2 regions of the Rhizobacter fulvus genome follow, and region 2 is predicted to be linked to the other one. Evidence: riboswitches for the same ligand, from Rfam matches in the RefSeq annotation. Region 2 holds a riboswitch; the other holds the start of a gene.

Region 1 (4,407 bases), 4.1 Mb from region 2:
CCGGCGCCTTCCAGCGCAAGTCGCCGACCGGGGGCTTCGCGAACGGCACGCCCTTCCAGGCGTAGGTGCCGCTGCCGGCCGAATCGTCGACGCCGACGACCGTGCCGTAGCGGGTATGGCGCTCGACGGCGGAGTCGGCCGCCGCCGCCGTCAGCGCGAGCTGCCAGACGCAGGCGACCGAGGTGAAGAAGAACGTGAGTTTGCGCATGTGGGGGTCTCCGACGAGAGGATGGACGGTAAGGGTCAATGCCCAAACGCCAAAATCGGACAAACCCTCGAAAGGGCAAGCGCGTCAGACCCGCGTGGGTACCCAGCGCGGGCGCGCCTTGTCCGAATACATCGAGCGGTCGCTGCGGTGCACCAGCGTCTCGACGGTGTCGTCGGCCAAGGCCTGGCTGAGCCCGATGCTCAGCGACACCGCCAGACCCGGCGAGATCGCGTCCCACTCGAACTCGGCGACGGCGTGCTGGATGCGCGCGACGATCTCGGCGGCCGTCGCCTGGTCGGCGTCGTTCAGCAGCACGATGAACTCGTCGCCGGCCAGCCGCGCGGCGATGTCGCGCTCGCGCACGCTCGTCACCAGCAGCTGCGCGACCGCCTTCAGCACGCGGTCGCCGACCTGGTGCGAGTGGCCATCGTTGACCGACTTGAAGTGATCGATGTCGATCATCGCGACCGTCAACGGCCGGAAGTCGGCGACCGCACCGGGCAGCCGATCGGCCAGCGCGAGCTCGAACGCGCGCCGGTTCGCGATGCCGGTCAGCGCGTCCTCGAGCGACCACCGTTCGAAGCGCCGCGAGGCCTCGAGCGCCTGCTCGAGGTGGCGCTCGCTCTGCCGCGCACCGAGTTGCGCCTTCACGCGCACTTCGCGACTGTGGATGCTCTCGCGGGCGATGCGGTGCTCGCGCGAGCGCAGCGCGCGCCCCTCGAGCATCGCCATGTCGGTGCGGCCCTGCAGCTCGTACACCTGCACCAGCAGCAGGTGCGCCAGGCAGGCCAGCTTCTCGTGCTCGACCGACACCGCACAGGACTTCATCTCGTTGAGCGCGACTTCCGCGCTCGCCCAGTCCCCGCGCATCCACGCGAACTCCGCCAGGCCCCAATGCACCAGCGCGTCGAGCCAGGTCACGGCGCCGCCGAGCGACCCCAGCGCGCGCTCGGCGTAGATCTGCGCGTTCTCCTCGTCGCGCTGCCAGGCCGCCCACAGCAGCTTCATCGCCAGCGAGATCGTCCGCGCCATCGGCAGCATGCCGGGCATGAACTTGAGTTCCTCGTCCGAGCGCTCGAGCTGGCGACACTCGCGCACCAGCTGGCTCATGCGCGTGAGGGCCGGCATCGCGGTCGTCTGGTAGCGCTCGTTGACGAGCCGCATCGACTCGACGAACAACTGGTTCAGCTTAGGCTGGTACGCGCTCATCGGCGGCTCGCAGCGGGCGGCCAGCAGCACCGCCGTGTCGAGCGACGCGGCGGCCTTGTCGAACATGCCACTCCAGCAGTAGGACATGCCCAGGCAGTTGAACGCCAAAACCGCCGATGCGGTTGCGCCGTCGACACCACAAAGCTGCACCGACAACAGCGCGGCCTCCAGCGATTCGTCGGTCTGGCCGAGCAGCATCGTCGCGTGCGCGAAGGTGTTGAGCGACGCGCTCTCGCCGGCGTTGTCGCCGACGCGGCGGAAGATGTCGGCCGCCCGGCGGCTCGCCTCGGTGGCGCGCCGCAAGCGCTGCGCGACGCGGTCGCAGTGGGCCAGGCAGGCCAGCGCATGGGCCTCGGCGCGCAGGTCGCCACCGGCCTTCGAGGCCAGCAGCACCGACTGCGCCAGGCCGCGCGCGGTTTGCGCCTCGCCCTGGTCGAGCGCCCGGTACGCGCTGGCGAGCGCCGGCCCGGACGAGTCGCCGGGTGCAGGGGCGCCGCGCGGGTCGCCGCCCTCGGCGGCAAGCCCATGGACGGGCCTCGGCGCGAGCGGGATCGAGACGTCGACGTCTTCCATGTCCGGCATCCGTGGGCAGGCGCATTCGGAAGGGTCGCTGCGCCGCGGACTGGGTCGACGTCAGGTCGACCACGGGCGGGCAGCAGGGCTGCGGCGCCTCGGCAGTTCCGCTGTCATGAGGCGCCGGCTGGCGCTCGAAGACCGGTGACTTTGCGACCCCGGCTTTCGCGCGGGTGAGCCTTTTCTATGGTCGATGCTAGCGCAGCCCCCGCCGCGCAGGCGTCTCGGAGCGTGTCGAACGGTTAGCAGATGGGAAACAATCCGGCCCGCCGTGCGATTTGTCACCCGAGTGCAGGCCGAAGCGGCGTCGGCGCCTGGCCCGCGATGGCGGCCGACACCGCCGCCTCGACCGGTTGAGCCGTTGGTCCGGCGACGCGTTCGATCGTCAGTTCAAAGGCCGGCCCGCCGGGCGGTCCGGCGCCTTCGACAGCGCGAGCCAGTCGCGCGCCGCGGGCTCCGAATCGAACAGGCCGATCTGCAAGCCGGCCTCCGCCGCGACATGCACGCCGAGGTCGACGATCGAGCGGCTGCGTCGGTCGGGGATCACGACGGCGATGCGCGTATCGGCCGCGAAGCCGAAGCCCGCCACCTGCTTGAACCAGCGCAGCACGCGATCGCTGGAGAGGTCACCCCGGGCTTCGACGATCGCCAGCACCGCGCGCAATTGGCGCTCCCTGGAGCGGCGCGCCACGTCTTGCCAGAACGTCGACAGCTGCCGGGCCGCGTCCGCCGACTCGGTGGGTCGTTCGCCGCCCAGGCGCACCGTCATCAGGCCATCGGCTTCGGTGGTTTCGAACGTGTAGGTCATCCGCCGTGAGGGCTCGAACGGGCGAAGGCGTGCATTGCGACGAACGCAACAATCGACACCTCGACATGGTGGACACCCGGCATGAAGGAAAGTATGCCAGCACGCACCCCGCAGCCGTCCTGAGCGGCTCAGCGCGCCGCGTTCGAAGGCACCTCGCTGCGCGAGCCGGACCGCCCCGGCGTCAGCACGACCTTGCGGCAATCCTCCTGCTTCTCGTTGAACATTTCATAGCCGCGCGCCGCATCGGTCAGGGGCATGCGGTGGCTGATGATGACCTCCGGATGCAGGTCGCCCACACCTCGGTCGCGCTTCAGCGCGGCCCGCGGATTGCCTGTCTCAGGACGGAGACATGCAATGAATGCACTCTGGCTGTTCGTGGGCGCAGTGGTCGTTTGCCTGGCCCTGATGGCGTGGCTCGAACGCCGCGACGCCCGCATCTTGAGGGACCACCTGCGGCGTCGCTTTCCGGTGCGCCTGACGAACTCGTTCTGGGGCGCACTGAACCCGAACGATGGTCACGACGTGGAAGCGGGTGCGGCGGACCCGCGCGAAAACCCGGAAGCGCGCTAACGACCGCTCGGCGCCGTGCGGGCCGCATCCGACCCCGGCATCGCTTCCGGCCGCGACGGTGTGGGCGTGCTCGCCGCGGGCGACGCCATCGAGCGCTCGCGCGTCGTTCCGCCGCCTTGATCGCCCGGTTTGCCGCAGCCCGCCGCGGCGGCCAGCAACAGCAGCACCAGCGCGGCGACAAGCGCGCGCGGCCCGCGGCGACGGCGCCGGCGTTCAGGCTGCCGACGAGCGTCCCACCGATTCGTTGCATTGACCACTGTCATCGCGTCCTCCCGTGCTTCAACCGGGACTCCACGGCAATCGGGATGCCCCGTTCACTTCTCGGTCTTCTTCGCGCCGCGAATGTTCATGGCAGCCAGACAGACCTGCAGCGCGATCAGCGCCCAGGCGCGCGCGTGCACGCCCCACGCGATCCAGAGCAGGTTGCTCAACAGGAACACCCAGAAGCCGATGTTGCGACGGCGCTCCTGCTCGGAGGCGACCAGCCACGCGGCCAGCACGGTGACGGCCATCGCCGGCCATTGGATCAGGTCGAAAGCGAACATCCGCGCGGGCAACCGGCGCGGCTCACGGCGCGTCGAGCGCGGCGCCGGGGTCTTCCTCACCGGCGGTGGATTCGGGCGGGCCTTTGCGGGGTGGCGATGGCGGTGCCGGGAGATCCGGCTCGTCGACGAATTCGGGTTCCTCGCGGTCCATCACCTCGGAGCGCGGCAACGGGCTCTGCAGCGGCGGCAGCGCGGGCGCCGATGCATCGGCGGGCTTCTGGGGATCAACGGTCGGCACGACATGCTCCTGGTCCGAGCGCGGGCGCTCCGTGCTCAGGACAGGGCAATGCCCGTGCCCGGCACGCTTGCACAGCGAAGTGCCCACGGGCATGCCTCTTGCCGCTCGGTTTCCAGTATCGAACGGAATCAAATTGGAAGGCCGACAGTTCGATGGCAGCGCCGGTGCCCGGTACGATGGGGGCCATGGCGACGATCAGTACGGCATGGGCAGCGGCGTGAGCGTCGGCTACGACAGCAGCGCCAGCGACAAATCC
Region 2 (4,407 bases):
GTCCCTTGCCTGGATACGGCTACGACATGGACGAAATTCTCTCGCTGCGACGGGCGCTCGATGATGCGCATTTACCAAAGGACGTCGACGGAATACTGGGCATTCCCGGGCTAGCGGAAAGACTGATACACGCGGAGGTCTTGCAGTCCATTCGCATGGGTCAGGGGATGCGCATTCATGCGGATAGCGTCACTTCGCTCTTCAATGGCTTTTACCGGGCCGGTTCTGGCGTGGCCGCCGACACGGTGAAGGTTCGGTTCGGCGATTGGGCAGAGAGGTGCGGGTCGCTGGAACTGGTGACTGCCGCCGTCATTTGGTTGTTGGGCGGAAGCTTAGGCGTCGCCGCGTGGGATGCGCCATTCAGACTTGTCGACCTGTGGGTTGACCAAGCTCGGTTAGCCGAGCTCGACGCCAAAAGAGCAGCGAGTCACAAGCAGAATGCTGCGTAGGACGACGAGTCACTTGTGCCGCTATTCGAAACCATCGACTGGAGAAGGGCCTGATAGTGAGCACCAAAGTAACCATCAAATGGCGAAACCAGAGCTTCGGACGTCACGGATTTCACCTGTACGACGACGTGCTTGACAGTCTCGGCACTGACGATGAAACCGAACCCCTGTCTATCTTTGCTTGGACGGAGTTGCGGCCACGCTACAAACTCTGAACAGCGGCGGTGTCTCTGTGACTGTGGTCTTGCCGCGCGGAGTTGCTCGCGAACTCGGTCTACTGCCGACCGGACCTGGCACAAGCCGGACAGCAGATTCCGTTCGCTGACTTCGAACGAATTTTCCAATGAATCAAGGACTTCTCCCCTCGCAGCCCTTCGCCCTCGAACCGCCCCACGATAAGCCTTCCGCTCTGGGCCAAGACGATGCGCCCACCGTCGACCTCGGCCCACTCCCAGTTCGGCAAGGCGACGACGTCTTCCGTGCGCGCGTTGAAGAGCTGGTGCTCATCGAAGTAACACCCCTTACCCACCGGTTGATGCACCGTGACGTGAGCGAGCTTTCGCAGGCGCCAGTGCGTATTGATGCGTCGCTCGAACAGCGTCAGCATGCCGCCGGCGCTGTCGGGCGCCGTGTACTTCATCGTCCACCCATCGAGCCGCAGGCGCACGTAAGAGACCCCCGGGCACTCGCCGCCGTGCTGCTCGTGCCACGGATACGGCGCCGTGCGCTCAATGCCCCGTCCGTCCTTGAAAACTCCTTTTCCGTCGCTGTCGTTGACCCAGAGCTCCTTGCTCGACGCGAACGGGCCCCCACCATGCCAGCAGTCGCCCTTTGCAAGCAGCGTGAGCGCTTTCAAGTATGGAGCCTCCGAGACGGCCATCCAAGCGCCTCGCGCCCGAGAATCCCAGCGGCCATTCATGGCGAAGTAGACGCGGTGATTGCCGTCGGGCGACAGGTCGCAGCGTCGCTGGTAGATGCGTCTGTACTCCTTAGACCGAATCCGTGAAGTTCGTAGAGCGCAACTTCGCGATGATTCATCAGAACGGCAGCTAGGCCGGCAGCCTCTGGCCTTGCACGTGTTGTGTCGCGGCGCCATCACGCGCGCCAACGCGGACAACTGTCCGCGTCGCGAAACAATCCAGCCATAGAACAGCTACGGGTGACACCATCGAGCCCTGGTTGGCGTCTTCCGCTGATGCCTGACCTTGCTTCGATACGGAATACGTAGTGATTTGGCCAAGTTGAAAACCGCTACAAGTTGTAGACTGAAGGGAATCAGGGCACACCCGCGCGAAAGCCGGGGCCGCAAAGCCACCGACCAGCCCGACAGGGATGGCAGCGGGGCTGCCACCCACCTCATTTCGTGCGGACTGCACAGGAGGCGGTGTTAGTGACTATCGTTGTCACGCGGAACCGTTTCGTGTCGCGATTGCCCTCGCTCAGGAGCGCGCAGTGACACGTCTGAATTCGGTCCACCTTCCCTTCCCTCGCCGGTGTCTCGCCCCGTCCCAGGCCGCGTGCGGCTGTCGAGGCGCGCGATGAACCAACCCACCGATTGGCTACCGCCGTCAACGCCGTCAGGTTCATTCGACGAGATTGATGTGGCCTTGGCGTCTGGCGCGATACAGACTGCGCAACGCTTGGCAGAGGCGGTGGTCCGAGGTCAGGACATCGACGGCATGGTCGAGGGAGGCGCGTTGCTGCGCCTCGGGTACTGCGACTTAGCGATGTCAAAGGTTGAACGAGCCCGCCGCGGCGCCCGCCGTGCGGCGGGGCTATTTCGGGAGGCATGCGCGCTCACCGAAGAGGTCGAAGCGTTGGCGCTGTGGGCACGGGCCGCGAGCGTTCTTGGACGGAGCGTCGAGGCGGTGGAAACAGCGCTGTTGGCCACACAGTTGGTCCGCGACCTTCCTGAAGGAATCTGGACCGTTCGTGCTCACCTGAGTCTGGCCATTGCGCACAGTTGGGCGCAATCGTTCGTGCATTCCATGGCAGCGTTCGACGATGCCTTCGAGGTCGTTGCTCGGTTGGCCACACCGGGGGTGCAACTCGAACTCCATGCCGAACGCGCTTGGGTGCAGATTTTGCGCTGGGCCTTCGAACGCGAGGACGTTGGCGCGGCGACCGAGCTCTCGGATGTGGGCATGCTGTCCATAATTGCGCTCGACCCGCCCTCCGCCATTGAGTCGCTGACACCGGGTGCCGCGGCGAGTCTCCCCGACTTCGTCCGAACCGTGTGGGCACTCATGTCGTTGTGGGAAGGGTGCCGAGACGCTGCGCGTCGGATTCCGGTTCGGGCCGCCACCGAGCTGAACGCTCCGAGCACCGCGGGATGGCTGTTGGCCGCGCAATCTTGGGTTGCAGCCGAACTGGCCTACCGGGACGGTGACCTTGTCGCCGCGGGGATGCACGCCAGTCGCATGACCACTTGGGCCCGGGAGGTGGAGAACCTTCCGTTGACTGCGTTGGGCCACCGCATCGCTGGGGCCATCTACGAACATCAAGGTCGTGCGGACTTGGCTGTGATGGAGCTGCGCCGGCAACTTGCATGCGAAGGGACGATGCAAGCTCTTCATTTGGAAGGGCGAGCAGACCTGATGAAACAACTAATCGCAGCCCGTCAAGGCGCGCTGCACATCGAGGACCTGGCCGCCAAATCCATCAAGTTCGAGAAGTGGGCGCACGAAGACACACTGACGGGCATCCCGAATCTCAGACGATTCAACCAGTGCCTGAACGAGTGGTCCATCCTCGCGGCGAACACTGACAGGACGCTGTGCGTCGCATTGATTGATGTCGACCGGTTCCGTGACATCAACAACAATTTCTCGTACGAAATCGGCAATGAGGCGCTGCGCGGAATTGCCCAAGAGATGGTGGCGCACGTCCGACCTTCGGACCTTCCGGCGCGCTGGGGAGGCGATGAGTTCGCCATCCTCTTCAGGGACATCGACCTCGACGCCGCGCTCCAAATCGCGGTGCGCATCCAAGACGCGGTGCTCAAGCGGGATTGGTCCACGGTCGCGCCGGGCTTGAAGGTCAGCATCTCGGTCGGCGTCACGGCGGCACAACCCGGCGACGACAAGAACGCGCTTATCGCCCGCAGCGAACTGACGATGTACGAGCAAAAGCTCGCACGCAGACGCAAAGCGCTCGACGGTGTTGTCCAACCCGCCGTGCTCCGCAAGGTCGCGTCTTGGCTTCATTCGGCCAAGCGGGTCGTCATCTTTGTCGGTTCAGGCACCGGCGAGAGCGTCAACGCCATCGAGACCGGCAACCTGGGCGCCTGGAGCGCGACAGACCGGTTGGCTTTCGGACACGTGCAGGGCTTCCGAGAAAATCCAACCGCGTTTCGCCGTTTTTGGGCGAACTGGCGGGCTGCGAATGGCAACACCGCACCGTGTGCATTTCACACGGCGCTCGTCGCATTTTCCCGCCAGTTCCCCCAGGTCACGGTCGTCACCGAGCGAGTGGATGGAATCCTCCAGCGCGCAGGCGCCGACAACGTCGTGGAGCTCTACGGAAACGCTCATTTCGACCGATGCGATGCCTGCGGCAGCTTCCAGCAGCACTCGACGAGCAACTGCCTGTCCTGCAAGGCTTCTGCCGTGGCCATGCGTCCCGACATCGCACTGCTGGGCGCCGAATACAACTACCTCGAGTCGGCTGAGGTTGAGATGAAGTTCAAGCGAGCCGACGTGGTGCTGGTGGTCGACAGTGATGCGACCACCTACCCTGGCTCCGGCATGTTGGAAAAGGCCCGTTCCCGCGGGGGCCGAATCGTCATGTTGGGCGCGGGCGAGCGCACTCGCAGGTCAGCGGCCGACGTGCTGATTGATGCCCCGCCCGAGAGCGCGCTTATGCAACTCGGGCAAGCGCTGCAGTCCGCCGCCAGGGGCGAGACGGCCGAGGCCGAGCTCACCGACGACTGCTTCGACGTACTGTGCTTCCTGACCGG

Evidence for each region. Region 2 has a riboswitch for cyclic di-GMP ahead of ACWH49_RS22910 (diguanylate cyclase). Riboswitches for the same ligand answer to the same signal wherever they lie in the genome.
Region 1: linked by a shared signal. The riboswitch ahead of ACWH49_RS03775 (GGDEF domain-containing protein) and the one ahead of ACWH49_RS22910 (diguanylate cyclase) in region 2 are both predicted to bind cyclic di-GMP.

What each region holds. Positions count from the first base shown of each region.
Region 1 is NZ_OZ224516.1:768,590-772,996, forward strand. It holds gene ACWH49_RS03770 (carboxylesterase/lipase family protein) at 1-208, opposite strand, end outside; gene ACWH49_RS03775 (GGDEF domain-containing protein) at 293-1,990, opposite strand; cyclic di-GMP riboswitch class I at 2,088-2,180, opposite strand; gene ACWH49_RS03780 (hypothetical protein) at 2,376-2,759, opposite strand; gene ACWH49_RS03785 (hypothetical protein) at 2,927-3,094, opposite strand; gene ACWH49_RS03790 (hypothetical protein) at 3,153-3,368, shown strand; gene ACWH49_RS03795 (hypothetical protein) at 3,365-3,631, opposite strand; gene ACWH49_RS03800 (hypothetical protein) at 3,683-3,913, opposite strand; gene ACWH49_RS03805 (hypothetical protein) at 3,936-4,151, opposite strand; gene ACWH49_RS03810 (hypothetical protein) at 4,243-4,407, shown strand, end outside.
Region 2 is NZ_OZ224516.1:4,827,639-4,832,045, reverse strand. It holds gene ACWH49_RS22920 (TniQ family protein) at 1-449, shown strand, start outside; gene ACWH49_RS22915 (hypothetical protein) at 724-1,305, opposite strand; cyclic di-GMP riboswitch class I at 1,719-1,801, shown strand; gene ACWH49_RS22910 (diguanylate cyclase) at 1,988-4,407, shown strand, end outside.